Regions from separate parts of the Streptomyces anthophorae genome, predicted to be linked through region 2. Evidence: riboswitches for the same ligand, from Rfam matches in the RefSeq annotation. Region 2 holds a riboswitch; each other region holds the start of a gene.
The links. A riboswitch is a leader RNA that binds a small molecule or an ion and turns the genes downstream of it on or off. The one in region 2 is predicted to bind cobalamin.
Positions count from the first base shown of each region.

Region 1: linked by a shared signal. The riboswitch ahead of ACNYS0_RS40295 ((2Fe-2S) ferredoxin domain-containing protein) and the one ahead of ACNYS0_RS28140 (SCO2321 family membrane protein) in region 2 are both predicted to bind cobalamin.
Region 3: linked by a shared signal. The riboswitch ahead of metE (5-methyltetrahydropteroyltriglutamate--homocysteine S-methyltransferase) and the one ahead of ACNYS0_RS28140 (SCO2321 family membrane protein) in region 2 are both predicted to bind cobalamin.

Region 1 covers NZ_JBLWQQ010000001.1:8,828,961-8,835,118, reverse strand. Annotated here, with positions in the region: gene ACNYS0_RS40320 (haloacid dehalogenase type II) at 54-869, shown strand; gene ACNYS0_RS40315 (hypothetical protein) at 918-1,211, shown strand; gene ACNYS0_RS40310 (hypothetical protein) at 1,208-1,393, shown strand; gene ACNYS0_RS40305 (amidohydrolase family protein) at 1,412-2,602, opposite strand; gene ACNYS0_RS40300 ((2Fe-2S)-binding protein) at 2,722-3,399, opposite strand; gene ACNYS0_RS40295 ((2Fe-2S) ferredoxin domain-containing protein) at 3,396-3,785, opposite strand; cobalamin riboswitch at 3,847-3,969, opposite strand; gene ACNYS0_RS40290 (PepSY-associated TM helix domain-containing protein) at 4,068-5,495, opposite strand; gene ACNYS0_RS40285 (hypothetical protein) at 5,670-6,158, opposite strand, start outside.
Region 2 covers NZ_JBLWQQ010000001.1:6,207,585-6,213,742, reverse strand. Annotated here, with positions in the region: gene ACNYS0_RS28160 (aldehyde dehydrogenase) at 1-434, opposite strand, end outside; gene ACNYS0_RS28155 (Strvi_7410 family MBL fold metallo-hydrolase) at 613-1,671, shown strand; gene ACNYS0_RS28150 (hypothetical protein) at 1,817-2,062, shown strand; gene ACNYS0_RS28145 (flotillin family protein) at 2,077-3,240, shown strand; adenosylcobalamin-variant (AdoCbl-variant) riboswitch at 3,324-3,399, shown strand; gene ACNYS0_RS28140 (SCO2321 family membrane protein) at 3,503-4,732, shown strand; gene ACNYS0_RS28135 (SCO2322 family protein) at 4,729-5,409, shown strand; gene ACNYS0_RS28130 (energy-coupling factor transporter transmembrane component T) at 5,415-6,158, shown strand, end outside.
Region 3 covers NZ_JBLWQQ010000001.1:1,288,344-1,294,501, forward strand. Annotated here, with positions in the region: gene ACNYS0_RS05695 (3-hydroxybutyryl-CoA dehydrogenase) at 1-135, opposite strand, end outside; gene ACNYS0_RS05700 (helix-turn-helix transcriptional regulator) at 498-1,334, opposite strand; gene ACNYS0_RS05705 (restriction endonuclease) at 1,598-2,302, shown strand; gene ACNYS0_RS05710 (NUDIX domain-containing protein) at 2,335-2,757, opposite strand; cobalamin riboswitch at 2,836-3,061, shown strand; gene metE (5-methyltetrahydropteroyltriglutamate--homocysteine S-methyltransferase) at 3,225-5,543, shown strand; gene ACNYS0_RS05720 (methylmalonyl-CoA mutase family protein) at 5,652-6,158, shown strand, end outside.

The sequences.
Region 1 (6,158 bases), 2.6 Mb from region 2:
CGCGCGACGTGTGCCTTTACCGTGCCCGCACCCGGAGAGCATCCTGATCTTTCGTGCCGCCGCGCGCGGCCGTCCGCGCCGCCTACGAAGGGTCGATTCCAGTGGAGGGGCAACTCCGACAGGTCGAGGCCGTGCTGTTCGACACCTTCGGCACGGTCGTCGACTGGCGGACCGGGGTCGCGGCCGCCGTCGACGACTTCGCCGCACGTCACGGGCTGGCGCTCGACGGGACGGCGTTCGCCATGCGCTGGCGGGAGCTCTACCAGCCGGCGATGGAACCCGTACGCACCGGCGAACGGGACTTCACCCCGCTCGACGTCCTCCACGCGGAGAACCTGCGGATCGTGCTCGCCGAGCACGGAGTTGACCCCGCCGCCTTCGACGAGGTCGGGCTGAGGTGGCTCAACGAGGCGTGGCACCGGCTGCCCGCCTGGCCGGATTCGGCACCTGGCCTGGCGCAACTCGCCCGCGGCGTCACGGTCGGAGCACTGTCCAACGGCAACCTCGCGCTCCTGACCCGCCTGGCCAAACACGCGGGCCTCCCCTGGGACGTGATCGTCGCCTCCGACGTCACCCGCGCGTACAAACCGCAGCGAGAGGCCTACGAGCGGGCGGCCTCGTTCCTCGGGCTCCGTCCGGAACAGGTCATGCTCGCCGCGGCACACAACGAAGACCTGCGGGCCGCTCGGGACGCGGGCCTTCGGACCGCGTTCATCGCGCGGCCCACCGAGTACGGGCCCGCGCAGGCGAAGGACCTGGCACCCGACGGGGACTGGGACCTGGTGGCGGGAGATCTGGTCCAGTTGGCGACGCTCATGGGTGACCGGCCCTGGACCGCGGACCGGCACCTCGCGCCGCCTGCGGGGTGAACTTCGGTTCCACGGCAACCGCACGGAGCCAGCTCGTAGGATGCCGGGGTGCCAAGACCGATACCGACCGGGCGTCGCGCCTGGATTGCCACATGGGCGGGGGTGTGCGCGGCCGGGCTCGCCGCCACCTGCGCGTTGAACACCTCCTCGAAGCCCGACCCGCAGCCCGAGGAGCCGGTCAGTGCCCGGTGCGCCGAGCTGATCGCCTCCGTCGAGAAGCAGTTGGCCAAGGACGAAGGGGACGGGAAGCGGGACGGAGTGGTGGCCTTCTCGCACATGTGGAGCGCCGATGAGGACGATTGCCACGATGCGCTCAGCGATCACTTCGGCGGTGACTGGTGACGCGCGCCGTGTGGCTTGTCGGCTTCGCCGTGCTGGTCGCTGTCGCTGCCGGGTTGACCATCACCATGGCCGCGACATCGGAACCGGAGCCGCACCCCACGCCCTCCCGCGTGTACTCCTCCTGTCTCGCGGCCGACACCCGGCCACTGGCCGAGGGCGAGAACCCGTGCGCGGGGAGCTGAACAACTCCCCTTCCTCTCCTACGTGTTGGTACCCGCCTCGTACCGCTTGCCCGCCGCGATCACGGTCTCGACCGACCGCAGCGCGCCCAGATCCGCGAGCGGGTCGCCGTCCACCACCAGGACGTCCGCGCTGTAGCCGGGGGTGAGTTGGCCGGTGGTCTCGTCGAGGCCCAGCGCGAGAGCGGCCTCCGTCGTCGCCATCCCGAGGACGCGGTCGTTGGGCAGGCCCAGGTGCTCGTAGAACGTGAGGGCGGCGGGCAGGCCGTCGAACCCGGCGCGCTGGACGCCCGCGTCGGTGCCCGCGATCAGCCGGGCCCCGGCCTCCGCCATCCGTCGGATCACGTCGAACATGGCCTCGGCGCGTTCTGCGCCGAAGAACTTCGGCAGCATCCGCCAGTTCGGGCTGACCGTGGGGCAGACGTAGATGTTCTGCTGGACGATCTGATCGAGCACGTCCTCGCGGACCTCGAATCCGTCGGCCGTCATCCACGTGCAGTGCTCGATGGTGTCGACGCCCGCCGCGACCGCGGCGGTGATGCCGTCCGCGCCGTGCGCGTGCGCGGCGACCGGCAGTCCCGCGCGGTGCGCCTCGTCGACGAGCGCCGCCAGCTCCTCCTCGGAGAACTGGGACTCCCAGCTCGCGGCCCCACCCTTGGTGAGCCCGCCACCGGTCGCCATCACCTTGATGACCCGGGCGCCGGACTCGGCGTTGCCCCGCACCAGCCGACGGACCTCGTCGGGGCCGCAGGCCTCGCCGCCGAGGAACCAGCAGTGACCGCCGGGCGGAGTGACGGGTGTCGTCGCGGAGGCCACCCGCGGTCCGGCAGCCGAACCCTGTGCGATGTGCTGCGCGAGTCGCACCGCGAGGCCGTTGCGGTCGCCGAGGTCGCGGGCCGTCGTGACGCCGACGGCCAATAGCTGCCGTGCCCGGACCGCCATCTCGGTGAACAGCGCCTCGTCGTCCTGTTCCTGGAGCGTGGACACGGGGTCCGATCCCGCGTCGAAGCAGAGGTGCACGTGGGCGTCGATCAGGCCCGGGAGGACCGTCCCGGCCGGGAAGTCGAGCCGCGGCTCGTCGGGCCGCGCCCGGCGCTCGACCTCTTCGCGCGGGCCGACGGCGGCGAGAACGCCCTCGCGTACGAGGACCGCCCCGTCGGCGACGACGTGACGATCAGGTCCGGCCAGGACACGCGCGGCGGTGATCAACATGAATCGCGGCTCTCTCTCGCATGCGAAGAACGACGGCTGTCGCCATGCAGGACATCAGAAAGAGCGGGCAGTTCCTGGTTGTACGCGCCAATTCGGCCCCCTCCCCCACCGTGTCGTCGTCATCCCGCCAGACAGCAGTCTCCGCACTTGCCGCCGTTCGGGGCCCGGTAGAAGAGACAGCAGCTGCGGCGGCGGAACGTCGGCCCCGGGCCGGTGATCCGGCCCGTTCCCCGCAGCCTGCCCGTCTCCAGCAACTCGCCTGTCAGACCCGTGAGTTCGGGACGCAGGTCCGGCCGGATCCGCAGCAGTTGCGCCGCCGATCCGACGAGCGCCGAGGCGGAGTTGCCCGCCAGCAGGCGCGGCGCCACCTTGATGGTGAGGCCGCTCTCGACCTGCTCCAGCACCTGGTCGACCTCCGCGTACACCGCGTCGGCGAGTGCCGGGGGCTCCGGTGCGCGGTGTCCCTCGGGTCCGGGCAGGCGGAGGGCCGAGCCCTCCCCCGACCACTCCACCGTGCTCATGGTCGGCACGATCCCGTGGACGAGCGCGCAGGCGAGGACCGGTGACCACAGGCGTGCCGCGAGGCCCAAGTGGGCGATGGAGGCGCCGATACGGGGTTCGGCGGCGGTGTCGTAGTGGTCGTTGACGGCCTGGGCGCGTTCGGCGAGGCCGGCGAGCACGAGCGGTGTGCCGGCCGGTTGTCTCGCCGGCGTCGTGTCGAGGGCGAAGAAGCCGCCGAGCCGTGCTGCCACGTCGTCCAGCGCCCCGGCGACCTGTTCCGACGGCACCGCGGTCATGAGATCGAGGCCCGGCGCGGCGGCTTGATCACGTAGAACTCCAGGATCTCCGGGCACGGTGCCACTCCCGGTCCGCCGGCCCGCACCCACTCCGCGATGTCCTCGGTGGCGTCACGGTCGTTGACCAGGCCGAGCCACACCGGCCGCGCTCCGGCCGCACGCCCGGCGGCGGAGGGCTGTACGACGATGACGTTGGCCTGTTCGCAGACGTCGAGGCACTCGGAGATCCGCAGCGGGGCGATCTCCCGCAACCGCGCCGTCTGTGCCGCGTGGTCGCCGCTGACCTTGACGGTGCCGCAGCAGCAGTCGCGGCACACGACCAGGCGGCACGGAACCGCCCGGCCCGCCGCGGGTGCCGGCACTTCGGCGCGTCGTCGTCGGGGCATGGAGCATCCTCCCTCTGGCCGGGGAGTTCCGCCCCGGATCGCTTCGAGGGGGCGACGACGTGAGTCTCCTGGCTCTCGGGTCCGTGCTCGTCCCGGCCTTCCCGCCCTCGCGGGGCAGTGGCCTCCCGGGATCCGCTCGCCGATCACAGTGGCGGTACCGCACCGGATTCGCACCGGTTTCCTCGGGCCGCCGTCGCCCGTGTTCCCGGCCATCATGCCATCCGGCCCCGCCCCTGATGTCGGCAACTCCGGCACCAGGGGCGGGGCACCCACCGGTCTACATCAGGCGACGGGCGCGTCCGTGCGCCTGCCCCGCCTGTACGCGATCTCGCCGAGCACGATGTCGCAGAGCATGAACGCCGCGAGCGGCAGGCCGAGCAGCGGCACGAAGTAGCCCAGCACGGCGATCACCACCATCGCCGGCACCACGACGTACGGCGGCACCTGCTGCCAGGCCCCGCGCGGAACCGGCCGCCCGAAGGCGGAACCGCGCCCGCGCTGCCACCACATCCGGTACCCCCACACGATGAGGAGCACCACCGCCAGGGCGAGAGCGGCGAGGGCGATCTGGTTCACGAGCCCGAACAGGTTGCCGGTGTGCAGGTCGATGCCCCAGCGGGACAGCTTGGCGAGCACCGGATAATCGGCGAACCGCACCACGTCCGTGACCTGACCGCTCGCCGGGTCGACCGCGACGGCGTCCTGCTTCTCCGGCCAACTCCGCTGGATCTGCTGCACGGTGTACGCCGAGGAGGTGTCGGCGGGCGGGACGATCTCCACCGGGTTCGAGAGGCCTTCGGCGCGGGCCGCCTCCAGCACCGCGTTCAGGCCGACGCCGCCGTCACCTGCCGGGGCACCCGATCCGCCCATGCCGTGCCCTGCGTGTTCACCACCGGAGGCCGGGGCCGCGGACGCGGAGACCGTCGGTGTGGTCTGGCCGAGCGCGGCACGCAGATCGGTGATGCTCGCGCCCGCGTACGTCGACCAGGTCAGGCCCGTCGCCGACAGGAAGAAGAGTCCGAGCGCCGCCCAGACACCCACCGACCCGTGCAGCGACAGGGTGCGCCTGCGGCCGGTCGTCCCGCGGATTGCCCGACGGGAGCGGCGCCGACCGAACCAGAGGACGAGGCCGCCGCCCGCGATCACCCACATCCAGCTGGCCGCGAACTCGCTGTAGAGACGGCCCACTTGGCCGAGGTGCAGGTCGCGGTGGAGCTCGTCGATCCAGGTGCGCAGGGGCAGCGCGCCGGTCGACCCGTACTGTTCCAGGGCGCCGCGGACCTCTCCGTTGTACGGGTCCACGAACACCGCGAGCGTGTGGTCGGCGTCGACGCCCGCGACGCCGGAGAGCATGACGCGTGTCGTCGCGCCCGCCTCGGGCGAGGGCCGCACGGCGCTGATGTCTCCGTCCGGATGGGCCTTGCGGGCGGCGGCGACCTGTTCGGCGATGGGCAGCTCGGACGTGCCCACGGGGACGTTCAACTCATGGGCGTACACGAGCTTCTCGGCCTGGAACGAGCCCGCGTAGAGCAGGCCCGTGACCGCGGCGACGAACAGGAACGGGGCGACGAACACCCCGGCGTAGAAGTGCAGTCGAAGCACCAGCGGGCGAAGTGACGCCCACGCCGACCGGTCGGCGGGCGGCGCGTGCCGGCCTTCTTCTGCCGGGCGGGAGTCAGAGGTGTCTGACGTCTCGGAGGTGAGGGACAACGTGGTCCTCCAGGTTCGGGCAGCACGGAGTCCGGGCGCGGGCCGCTCCGCGGCGGCCCTGGACACATCCGGATCCGGTGCGTTGCAAGGGGACTCGGCCGCGCGGGCCCGCTCCGGGCGTGCGCACGGCCGGCGCCCGAGGGTGCGGCGCAGCCTCGGGTGAACCGGCTGTCGTCAGGCGACAGCGTTCCCTGCGGGTGGGCCCCTGGAGGTGATGGGGTCCGCGAGGAGCAGCTCGCGCGGCGTGCGGTCGCGCCGGGTCCTGCGGACGTGGATACGCGGGCGGTGCGGCGGAGCCGGAATCCGGAACAGGAGCCTCAGAGGAGCCACGATCCGGCCGACGACGCACCTCGCGAGGCGGAACGCGGCCTGCTCGCCGTACGCCAGCCAGAGCCCGCTCAGCACGGCGGCCAGCAGGTGGGCCAGGAGCATGCCGGTGGGAGACATGCCGCCCATGTCATGACCGGCATGGGCCATGTCGTGCATGCCGCCCGCGGGGGCCGTCGGGTCCATGCCGCCCATCGCGTCGGCCGGCAGGGAGCCCATGGGCATGTCGCCCCCGGGCTTCATGGACCCCATTGACGCCATGGGCGCGCGGCACAACACATGGTCCAGCCACTGCCCGGCGACGGAACCGCCCGGCGCGGCCGGGTGCGCGATGAC
Region 2 (6,158 bases):
GGCTCGCGGCGCACGAGGAGCTTGCCGAGGGCGCCGTCGCGCGTCTCCTCGTACGTGAAGTTCCGCGCGACGTTGATCGCGGAGTCCCAGACCATCATCGCGGCGAGCGCCTGCACCATGACGCCCGAGGTGTACGGGGTGCCGTTCTCGCTGCTGATGACGCGGGCGATCTCCTCGTGCCGGACCGCGAACGCGTCCTTGATCTTCGTGATGACCTCGATGCGCTCGTCGAGGCTCATCCGCGGCCAGGGCCCCTCGTCGAAGGCGCGGCGGGCGACGGCGACGGCCCGGTCGACGTCGGCGGGCGCGGCGTGCGGCACCCGGCCGAAGACCTCGCCGGTGTGCGGCGAGACGACCTCGATGACCTCCTTGCCGAGCGGGTCGGTCAACTCCCCGCCGATGAACAGTTGCCCGTATTCCAAGAGCTCGGTCATGGCTGGCATCCTCACGCACGACATTTCTGACGGTGTTTCAGAACTGATACCAGTTCTAGTTGCGATCCGGAAGGGTGGTGCGCGCCCTGAAGGTCGTGTGCTCGGGCGACCATTGAAACAAGTTCTACAAGTTCCCGTACAGTGGCGGCAGTTCGGCTGGAGCGGCGGAGGGTGTCCGATGGCAGAGGCGACGCAGGTGACCGACCACAGCGGGGGCGTGCACAGCATGCGCGTACCGATCCCCGACAACCCGCTCGGCTACACCCTCGTCTACCTGGTCGACACCGACGCGGGCCCCGTCCTCATCGACACGGGCTGGGACGACCCGACGTCCTGGGACGCGCTGACGACGGGCCTGACCGCCTGCGGCACGAGCGTCGAGGAGCTGACCGGCGTCCTGATCACCCATCACCACCCGGACCACCACGGCCTGTCGGCCAAGGTGCGGGAGGCGTCCGGGGCCTGGATCGCGATGCACGAGGCGGACGTGGCGGTGGTCCGGCGCACCCGGGAGAACAAGCCGGCGCGCTGGTACGCGTACATGGTGGCGAAGCTGGTCGCGGCGGGTGCGCCCGAGGAGCACATCGCCCCGCTGATCGCGGCCCGCGACTCCGGCAAACCCCGTGAACTGCCGGGCTTCGCACCGGCGTTGCCGGACCGCACGATCACCCCCGGCGACCTCCTCGACCTGCCGGGCCGCAGACTGCGCGCGATCTGGACGCCGGGCCACACCCCCGGGCACGTCTGCCTGCACCTGGAGGAGGATCACCCCTCGGGCCGCGCGGGCAACGGCCGCCTCTTCTCCGGCGACCACATGCTGCCCGGCATCACCCCGCACATCGGCCTGTACGAGGACCCGGACGACGCGACCGTCACGGACCCGCTCGGCGACTACCTCGACTCGCTCGAACGGGTGGGGAGGCTCGACCCGGCGGAGGTCCTCCCGGCCCACCAGCACACGTTCACCGACGCCCCGGCGCGCGTACGGGAGTTGCTCGACCACCACGAGGAACGCCTCACCGGCCTGCTCACCCTGCTCTCCACTCCCCTCACCCCGTGGCAGCTCGCCGAACGCATGGAGTGGAACCGCCCGTGGTCCCAAATCCCGTACGGGTCAAGGACGATCGCGGTCTCGGAGGCGGAGGCCCACCTCCGCCGCCTCCAGAAGTCGGGCCGCGTGGAACAGGTCCCGGGCACAGACCCGGTGACGTACGTATCGAGCCCCGCCGGCGATTGAGGCGCGGGGCCCGGGGCAGCGCCCCGCGACCGCGACCCCGGTGCGGCGGATCTTTGCCGTGCCTTCATCGAAGGTGCGCCCGCAGAGGCGTATCTTCGGCCCCCAAGAGCTCTCACGAGCTGGAACGACAAGGGGGCGCCCGCCGATGACGCCGGACGAGGCAGTGGTCGGCCGAACGGGGAAGCTGGTCATCGGCACACGTGGAGCCGGCGGTCCGGGTGAGGTGTTGGTACAGGTCAGGGGCGGGACCGAGACCTTTCTCGCGTACTCGGACGAGCCCCTGGACCGTGGCGCCACCGTGCTCGTGATCGAGTCCCGCGGGAGCCGTCAGGTCGTGGTCATGGCCTGGACCGACCCTCTCCTCTCCGATGGCGAAGGCGACGCCCGCTAAGGAGACGTACAGGCATGTTCGGATATCGCGTTCCCGCACCCGACGAGGCGATGCTGATCTCGGGCGGCAGGCGGGGACTTGGGGGAGCGCCGTTCCGCGTCGTCACCGGGCACGGGAAGTTCGTGCTCCCCGTGTTCCGCAAGACCCGCTTCCTGTCGCTCGCGATGAGCGAGGCGGAGGTCGTCGAGAAGTGCGTGACCAAGCAGGGCATCGCGCTGACCGTGCGCGCGGTGATCGCCTTCAAGGTCGGCAACGACCATGAGTCGATCGTCAACGCCGGTCAGCGCTTCCTCTCCGACCAGGACCAGATGTCGGTCCTCACCGGGCGCATCTTCGCCGGTCACCTGCGCTCGATCATCGGCTCGATGACGGTCGAGGAGATCGTGACCGAGCGCCAGAAGCTCGCCACGGAGGTCCTCGACACGTCGAAGGCGGAGATGGCGAAGATCGGTCTGCACGTCGACTCGCTTCAGATCCAGTCCATCGACGACGGCCAGACCGGCTACATCGAGGCGATGTCGCGCCCGCACAAGGCCGCCATTCAGCGGCAGGCGCAGATCGCGCAGGCGCAGGCCACGCAGGCCGCGGCGGAGGCGGAGCAGGCGGCGGCCCGCAAGCAGGCCGAGTACGCGCGGGAGACCGCGGTCGTGCAGGCCGAGTACAACGCCCAGGTCGACCGGGCCAAGGCGCAGGCCGACCAGGCGGGCCCGCTCGCGCTCGCCCACGCCCAGCAGGAGGTCCTCGAAGCGCAGACGGAACTGGCCATGAAGCAGGCCGAGTTGCGGGAGAAGCAGCTGGTGTCGGAGATCGTCAAGCCGGCCCAGGCCGACGCGGAGCGCATCCGTGTCCTGGCCCTCGCCGAGGCCGAGCGGATGAAGATCCAGGCGGAGGCGGCGGCGTCGTACGACCGGGTCGCCCTCGACCGCATGCTCATCGACCAGCTCCCGCAGATCGTGAAGGAGGCCTCGGCGGGCCTCGCCGGGGCGAACGTCAACGTCCTGAACGGCGCGGACGGCCTGGGCGAGATCGCGGCGGGCCTGGTCGGCCAGGGCCTGACCATCCTCGACTCGGTCCGCAAGAACCTCGGCGGCGAGGGAGCGGACGGGGGTGGCTCGGCGGTGGAGCGCTACGTGGGCGCTCCGCGCGGCAGCGACGACGGCCCGGTGGACGTCCGCTGACGTCTCGGGGCTCTGCCCCGGGCCCCGCTGCTCAATCGCCGCAGGGGCTTGAATCGCTCCGGGTACAGTAAGTAGGTCGTCAGTACGTACGTACGAGGGGAAGCCGGTGCAAATCCGGCGCTGACCCGCAACCGTCACAGCCGGAATGCCTCGTACGTACCTGCTCGGCTCAGGACCGTCGAGGAATACGGAGCCGGAGCCGCCCGGTGCCCCCGTGTGCCGCGCCGCCCCGCTCCCCGCAGGGAGAGGCATCCGCCCCACCATGAACATTCGCCGTAGCGCCGCGCTCGTCGCCGCGACCGTCGCGATCGGCGCCGTGAGCGCGCAGGCCGCGTTCGCAGACGGTGCGGACAGTGCCTCCCCGTCGCCGAAGGTCGTCGTGCCCTCGGGCCTGTACGGAAAGAGCGACCCCACGTACGACGGAGTGTGGCGGCAGTCCCTCGCGCTCGTCGCGCAGGACACCGTGGGCGTGCGGCCCGCGAAGAAGGCCGTCGACTGGCTGGCCGGGCAGCAGTGCGAGAACGGCGGCTTCGCCGCGTTCCGCGCCGAGCCGGGCAAGGCCTGCGACAAGAAGACCAAGATCGACAGCAATGCGACCGCGGCCGCCGTCCAGGCGCTCGCCGCGGTCGGCGGCCGGGACGGCGAGGTCGCCTCGGGCGTCGCCCTGCTGAAGAAGAACCAGAACGCCGACGGCGGCTGGGGCTACAGCCTCGGCATGGACAGCGACGCGAACTCGACGTCCGTCGTCATCGGCGCGCTCGCCGCGGCCGGCGAGAAGCCGTCCGAGGTGACATCGGGCAAGGGGAAGACCGGCGCCGACGCCCTCGCCTCGCTCGCCCTCCCCTGCTCCAAGGGCAAGGACGGCGGCGCCCTCGCCTACCAGCCGGACAAGAAGGGCGAGCTCGCCGCGAACGCCGACGCCACCGCGGCCGGTGTGCTCGGCGCCCTCGGCACCGGCTTCGCGCCCGGCAAGGGCAAGGCCCCGGACGCGTACACCTGCGAGGCCGGCAAGAGCCCGGAGGCCGTGGCGCACAACGGCGCCGTCTACCTCCAGAACCAGCTCGACACCCACCTCTACCTGAAGTCCCAGCTGGCCGGCTCCACGGACCAGCCCGACTACGGCAACACCGCGGACGCGGTCACCGCCGTCGCCGCGGCCGAGGGCGTCAAGGCCACGAAGGACTCGTACACCTGGCTGGAGAAGAACGCGAAGGGCTGGGCGACGCAGACCGGCCCGGCCGCCTACGCCGAGCTGATCTTCGCCGCGCACGCCACCGGCAACGACCCGCGCGACTTCGGCGGGACGGACCTGGTGAGCGCGCTGAACAAGACGGGCCCCGAGCCCGCCTCCACCAAGTCCTCCGCCTCGGACTCGGACGAGAAGAAGGACGACGGCGGTGGCGGCGCCAACTGGTGGATCATCGGCGTGATGTTCATCGCCGCCGTGGGCGCCGGTTTCCTGCTCAGCGGCCGCAAGAAGCGGCAGCCGTGACCGCGCGCAGGTCGGCCGGGCTCGGCGGGCTCGTCCTCGCGCTGCTCGGCGCGCTGCTCGCCATGACCGTCGCCCCCGCGCAGGCGGCCGGGTACCGGTACTGGTCGTTCTGGGAGCGGGACGGCAAGCAGACGTGGACGTACGCGACGGCGGGCCCCTCGCAGACCAAGCCGGAGGACGGGGACGTGCAGGGCTTCCGGTTCGCGGTGAGCGCGGACTCGAAGGACGCGAAGCAGCCGCGCGGTTCCGCCGGCTTCGACGCGATCTGCGAGGACACCCCCGCCGAGAAGGGCAAGAAGCGCGTCGCGCTCGTCATCGACTTCGGCACGGGGACCGACGCCCAGCCGCTCGAGACCCCGCCGAAGCCGCGCACCGAGTGCGCGCAGGTGGCCGAGGACGCGACGAGCGCCGACGCGCTCGCCGCCGTCGCGAAGCCGCTGCGCTACGACAGCAGCGCGATGCTGTGCGCGATCTCGGGCTACCCGAAGTCCGGCTGCGGCGAACGGGTCTCCAAGGAGTCCTCCGGGTCGTCGACGCGGCCCACCGCGAAGGACTCCGCGTCGCAGTCCGACGACGACGGCAGCGGAGGCCCTTCCGTCGGTCTCATCGCGGGCATCGCCGTGGTCGTCGTGCTCGGTGTCGCGGCGGGCGTGCAGGCCCGACGCCGCCGCGGCTGACCCCGATGTCCGGTCGTACGCTGCGCGCCCCTCGGGCCCACCGCTCCAATTCGCTGCACCCGGGCGCCTGGTGGATCTGGGCGCTCGGCCTCGGCACGGCCGCGTCCCGCACCACGAACCCGCTGCTGCTCGCGCTGCTCATCGGCGTCGCGGGGTACGTGGTGGCGGCGCGCCGCACCGAGGCGCCGTGGGCGCGTTCGTACGGGGCGTTCGTGAAGCTGGCGCTTGCCGTGCTCGGCATCCGGCTGGTCTTCGCGACGCTGCTCGGCTCGGCGATCCCGGGCACCCACCTGCTGTTCACCCTCCCCGAAGTCCCCCTGCCGGACTGGGCGCAGGGAGTCCGGATCGGCGGCCCTGTCACCCTCGAAGGCCTCGTCTTCGCGCTCTACGACGGCCTGAAGCTGGCCACGCTCCTCATCTGCGTGGGCGCCGCGAACGCGCTCGCCTCCCCGTCCCGGCTGCTCAAGTCGCTGCCGGGCGCGCTGTACGAGGCCGGGGTCGCGGTCGTCGTGGCGATGACGTTCGCCCCGAACCTGGTCGCGGACGTCCGCAGGCTGCGGGCGGCGCGACGGCTGCGCGGCCGCCCGGACAGCGGTCTGCGCGGACTGCTCCAGGTCGGCCTGCCGGTCCTGGAGGGCGCGCTGGAACGCTCGGTCGCGCTGGCCGCCGCGATGGACGCGCGCGGCTACGGCCGCACGGCCGAGGTGCCGCCCGCCGTCCGTCGCGCCACGGCCGCGCTCACGCTGGGC
Region 3 (6,158 bases), 4.9 Mb from region 2:
CCGGCCCTTGGCGACCGCGCGGTCGAGGGACTTCGCGAGCCGCCGGGGCGCGGAGGCCAGCGAGGACTCCCGGGACACGGCGAGCCGGACGTCCAGACCGCGCAGGGCACAGAGCTCGACGATGCCGCCGCCCATGGTGCCCGAACCGACCACGCCGACGGGGTGGCCGGAGAGAGCGGGGCGCACCGCGCGTGTCGCCTTCTCGGCTTCATCGGCTTCCTCGGCCGCGTTGCCGACGGGCCCCTGGGGCGGGGCGATGTCCCAGACACCGTGCCCCAGGAATGACTTCTCGAATTCTGCGAACGCCCGCACTACTGCTCTCCGGATTCTCTTGAAACCGGATGGCTCGAACCGCCCCGGCCTCTCAAGAAAACCGGCAGGCAACTTCGCCCGTCAATGCCTGCCGACCGGCAAAGATCTGCCGGTGCGAATCTGGGCCGACCGGCAAATCTTTGCCGGTCGACGGCTATTGATTTCGAGCTTTTGGCGACGTGTAATCAGTTCTCGTCGGCCCGGGTCGGCGCGACGTCGGCGAGGGCGACGAAGCGCAGTCCCGGGTGGCGGGCGGGCAGCAGCACCTGCGCCTCCACCTCGAACTCCGCGGGCGCGATGTGCGGAAGGCGCAGCCGGAAGCGGTGGCCGTCCCGGTTGCCGACGATGCAGGTGCGCTCGGTCCACATCCGCCCGCAGACGGGGTCCTGGAGGACCTCGTGGAGCAGCTCCGCGAGCCCCGGCTCGTCCGGGCGCTCGGCCATGGAGTAGCGGAGCATGGCCAGATACATGTACGCGTGCTGCTGCCAGTCGACCAGCTGCTCGCGGGCCTCCTGCGTGGTCAGCCCCCACCGGATGAGGTTGGCGGGCCTGTCGAGCACCCACGGGAACCACTCGGCCATGGCGCCGTTGTATCCGACGACGTCCCAGCGGGCGTCGGTCACGTAGGTGGGGCGCGGCATCTGCTGGTCGACCAGCTGCTGGAGAGCGGTCAGGTCCGCCGGGGCGTGCGAGCGGTTCGCGTACGGGGTGCCGCCGAAGGCGTGGAAGTGCAGCGCCGCGCGTTCGTCCGCGTCGAGGCTGAGGGTGTCCGCCAGCCGGGACAGCACGCCTGCGTCCAGGCGCGGGATGGTGCCGCGCTCCAGGTCCCGGTACCAGCGCTCGCTCATGCCGATCTCGGTGGCCACCTCCACCTGGGACAACGGGCCGCCGAGGCCGCGCCGCTGCCCGGCCCGGACCCGCCAGCTCCGCAGCAGGAGGGCGAGCCCCGTCACCCCCGTGGCGACCGCCCCACCGGATTCCCGTCCCGATACGGGCCCGGTAACGACCATCTTGTCCCCCATGTAGCACTTTTCCGTACGCTGTTGCAGAGGCGGTGATGTTACCGGGTACCGCGAGGCACTCAGTGCCATCGCCGGGTGACAAGCCGCCCGGCCGTCCCCGGGAGGACCCGGTCTGGCCTGATCCCCGCTTACGTGATCACCGCACGCCGGGTTTCCTGAGTGTTTGTCGGTGGTGGCTGCGAGCATGGGCAGTTCGGCGGGGAGCTGCTTCAGGGGGAGGCCGCGATGCCATGGTTCAGTGCGTACGCACGCAAGGATGAGCGGTGACGCGGCGCCCGCCGGCCCGGCGGCCGAGGCGGAGGCGGCGTCCCACCAAGCGGCAGCAGCGGCAACAGGCGCGGCTCACGGCGTTGCTCGCGGGTGCGGCCGTGTCGGTGACGCTCTTCGTCGCGGCCGTCAACTGGCTGCTCGTGCACTGGTGGCTGCTGGTCGTGCTCACCGTGGTGGCCGTGCTCGCGGGCGCGGGCCTGCTGTACCGGCGTCGACAGCGGGCCCTGTGGGAGCGGACCCGTCGACAGGGACTGCGTTACGGGCTGCCCCAGTTGGACGCGCTGCACCACCGCGACTTCGAGTACGCGGTACGGGACCTGATGCGCAGGGACGGCTGCGCGGACGCGCAACAGATCGGTGGCGCCGGGGACAACGGCGCGGACGTCCTCGCCACCGACCCGCTGGGCCGCACGTGGGTGATCCAGTGCAAGCACCGCCGGAACGGGGAGCGGGGCTCCGCGGTGGGCACGCCGGATCTGCAACGGGTCAACGGGACGGCCCGTCAGCTGTACGGCGCGGACGTGGTCCTGGTCGTCACGAACGGACGCTTCTCCACGCGCTGCGCGCCGCTGGCCCGCCGGCTGCACATGCACCTGGCGGACCGCTCGACGCTGGCGACCTGGGCGGCCGGCTCGCGCCCCTTGTGGGAGCTGCTCCCGAGGATCCCACCGCCGCGCCGCTCCACCCCGCTCAGCTGAACCGGCCGCGGCGGCGAACTACGTACGACGTGTCATGCATGGCCCGGGACGGCCGGTTCCATCCTTCCCAACTCCCGCAGCAGCGGCAGCAGATGGTGTTCGACGGCGGGGGCGAGCCTGAGGTCCGGATCCCGTCCGTCGGTCCAGCGCAGGGCGGACAGCTCGGCCGCGGGTACCGGATCGCCGATCAGTGTCGTGGCGAAGACCGTCAGGTGCATCGGAACGCCCTCCAGGGCAGCCCGCTCCTCCACCACGGCGAGCGGTTCGAGCCGGCCCGGCTCGACACCGAGTTCCTCGCGCAGCTCCCGTACCAGTGTCTCCTCCGGTTCCTCGCCCGGCTCGGGCTTGCCGCCGGGAACGAAGTAGACGTCCGGTGCCGCCTGTTTGCTGACGACGAGCAGCCGTCCGTTCTCGACGACGGCCGCCGCGACGACCTTCATGACCGTGTGATCCATCCCTGCATTGTGCAACGCCGTGTTCCATGTCACCGACCGGGTTCCGTGTCTCCTGGCCACCCTCCGGCACCGGCCCGTAGGGTGGGCGGTGCAGCTGGTTCGCCCCGTCAGCCAGGCGGGATGCGTCGCAAGAGGGAACCCGGTGGGAATCCGGGACTGCCCCGCAGCGGTGAGTGGGAACGACCGCCGTCACACGCACTGGGTCCGACAGACGGGACCTGGGAAGCGACGGCCAGTAGGTGTCCTCGTTCGTTCGAAGGACGTGCCCGCGAGTCCGAAGACCTGCCATCTGCCCGTGCTCGTACGACGCGTGCGCGGACATCCCGGTGACCTCGAGGGCGGGTCGGCGCACACATCCGGCGGACCACCGCGCCTCGCCCGCGCGAGGTCGCACCGCCGGTTCTGTCGCTCCTTCACGCGTTCCGGTCCTCGGGATCCATGGGATACGTCTCTCGAAGGAGAACTCCGTGACCACCAAGACCGCAGCCGCGACAGCACGGGCCACCGTGTACGGCTACCCGCGCCAGGGCCTCGGCCGGGAGCTCAAGAAGGCCGTCGAGGGGTACTGGAAGGGCCGCGTCACCGCCGACGCGCTGCGTGCCACCGCCTGCGAACTGCGCCGCACCAACCGCCGGGAACTCGTCGCGGCCGGCATCGACGAGGTCCCCACCGGTGACTTCTCGTACTACGACCACGTCCTGGACACCACGGTCATGGTGGGCGCGATCCCCGAGCGCCACCGTGCGGCCGTCGCGGCCGACGCCCTGGACGGGTACTTCGCGATGGCCCGCGGCACCCAGGACGTGGCGCCGCTGGAGATGACCAAGTGGTTCGACACCAACTACCACTACCTGGTGCCGGAGTTGGGCCCCGACACGGTGTTCGCCGCCGACTCCGCCAAGCAGGTCGCCGAGTTCAAGGAGGCCCGCGACGAGGGGCTCGCCGCCCGCCCGGTCCTGGTGGGCCCGGTCACGTACCTGCTGCTGTCGAAGCCCGCACCGGGCGTCCCCGCCGGCTTCGACCCGCTGACGCTCCTTGAGCGGCTGCTGCCGGTGTACGCGGAGGTGCTCGCGGACCTGCGGGCGGCCGGCGCCGAGTGGGTGCAGCTGGACGAGCCCGCCCTGGTCCAGGACCGCACCGCGGCCGACCTCGAAGCCGCCGAGCGGGCCTATCGCGCTCTCGGCACGGCAGGCGACCGGCCCAAGCTGCTCGTCGCGTCCTACTTCGACCGGCTCGGGGACGCCCTGCCGGTCCTCGCGAAGGCGCCGGTCGACGGCCTCGCCCTCGACTTCACCGAGGCGGCGGCCGCCAACGTCGACGCGCTCGCGTCGGTCGGCGGCCTGCCCGGCAAGCGTCTCGTCGCCGGTGTCGTCAATGGCCGCAACGTCTGGGTCAACGACCTGGAGAAGTCCCTCGCCGCACTCGGCACCCTCCTCGGCCTCGCCGACCGCGTCGACGTGGCCGCCTCCTGCTCCCTGCTGCACGTCCCGCTGGACGCCGCCCTGGAGCGCGACATCGACCCGCAGATCCGGCGCTGGCTCTCCTTCGCCCGCCAGAAGACCGCCGAGATCGCCACCCTGGCCAAGAGTCTGAGCCGCGGCACGGACGCGATCACCGCCGAGCTCTCGGTGAACCGCGCCGCCCTCTCCTCGCGCGCCGCCTCCCCCATCACCCGCGACCCTGCCGTGCGGGCCCGCACCGCCGCCGTCACCGACGCGGACACCCGGCGCAACCAGTCCTACGCCGAGCGGTCCGCCGCCCAGCGCGCCCACCTGGGCCTGCCGCTGCTGCCGACGACCACGATCGGCTCGTTCCCACAGACGGCCGAACTGCGCACGGCCCGCGCCGACTTGAGGGCCGGGCGCATCGACACCGAGGGCTACGAGGAGCGGATCAGGAGCGAGATCCGGGACGTCGTCGCCTTCCAGGAGAAGACCGGCATCGACGTGCTCGTGCACGGCGAGCCCGAACGCAACGACATGGTGCAGTACTTCGCCGAGCAGCTCACCGGATACCTCGCCACGCAGCACGGCTGGGTCCAGTCCTACGGCACCCGCTACGTGCGCCCGCCGGTGCTCGCCGGGGACATCTCCCGTCCCACGCCGATGACGGTGCGCTGGACGTCGTACGCGCAGTCGCTGTCCGCCCGCCCGGTCAAGGGCATGCTGACCGGCCCGGTCACCATGCTCGCCTGGTCCTTCGTCCGCGACGACCAGCCGCTCGGCGACACGGCGCGCCAGGTCGCGCTCGCCCTGCGCGACGAGGTCAACGACCTGGAGGCGAACGGCACTTCGATCATCCAGGTCGACGAGCCGGCACTGCGCGAGACCCTGCCGTTGCGCGCCGCGGACCACGCCGCGTACCTGCGGTGGGCGACCGAGGCGTTCCGCCTGTCGACGGCGGGCGTACGTCCGGACACCCAGATCCACACGCACATGTGCTACGCCGAGTTCGGTGACATCGTCCAGGCCATCGACGACCTCGACGCCGATGTCATCAGCCTGGAGGCCGCCCGCTCGCACATGCAGATCGCCCGCGAGCTGGCCGGGCACGGCTACCCGCGCGAGGCGGGCCCTGGTGTCTACGACATCCACTCCCCCCGGATCCCGAGCCGGGAGGAGGCCGCCGCCCTGCTGCGTACGGGACTTGAGGCCATCCCGGCCGAGCGGCTGTGGGTCAACCCGGACTGCGGTCTGAAGACCCGCGGCTGGCCGGAGACACGCGCCGCCCTGGAGAACCTGGTGGCCGCGGCAAGGACCGTGCGCGGGGAGCTCGGCCCGGCCTGATCCACCGGGACCCCGCCTCCTAGGCGAAACAGGCCGGTACAGCAAGGAGAACAAGGTCACACGGGCGCGAGCTGCCAACGAGCGTTAACTCTGGCCTAGCATCCGAGCATGACGGTCCTGCCAGACGACGGGCTCTCCTTGGCGGCCGAGTTCCCTGACGCGACACACGAGCAATGGCAACACCTGGTCTCGGGTGTCCTGCGCAAGTCGGGCAAGGAAGTCTCGGCAGCCGAAGCGGAAGGTGCTCTGTCCACCACGCTCGAGGACGGGCTGCGCGCCCGCCCGCTGTACACCGCCCGCGACACGGCTCCCCCGGCCGGGCTGCCGGGCTTCGCCCCCTTCGTGCGCGGCGCCCGCGCCGAGGGCAACGTGGCCGGCGGCTGGGACGTGCGCCAGCGCCACGATGCCGCGGATCCGGCCGCGGTGCTCGCCGACCTGGAGAACGGCGTCACGTCCCTGTGGCTGGCCATGGGGGAGACCGCCGGTTTCCCCGTCTCCGCGCTGCCCGCCGCGCTCGACGGCGTCTACCTCGATCTCGCGCCGGTCGTCCTCGACGCCGGCGCCGAGACCGGGGCCGCCGCGGCCCAACTGTTCCTCGCCTACGAGCGCGCGGGC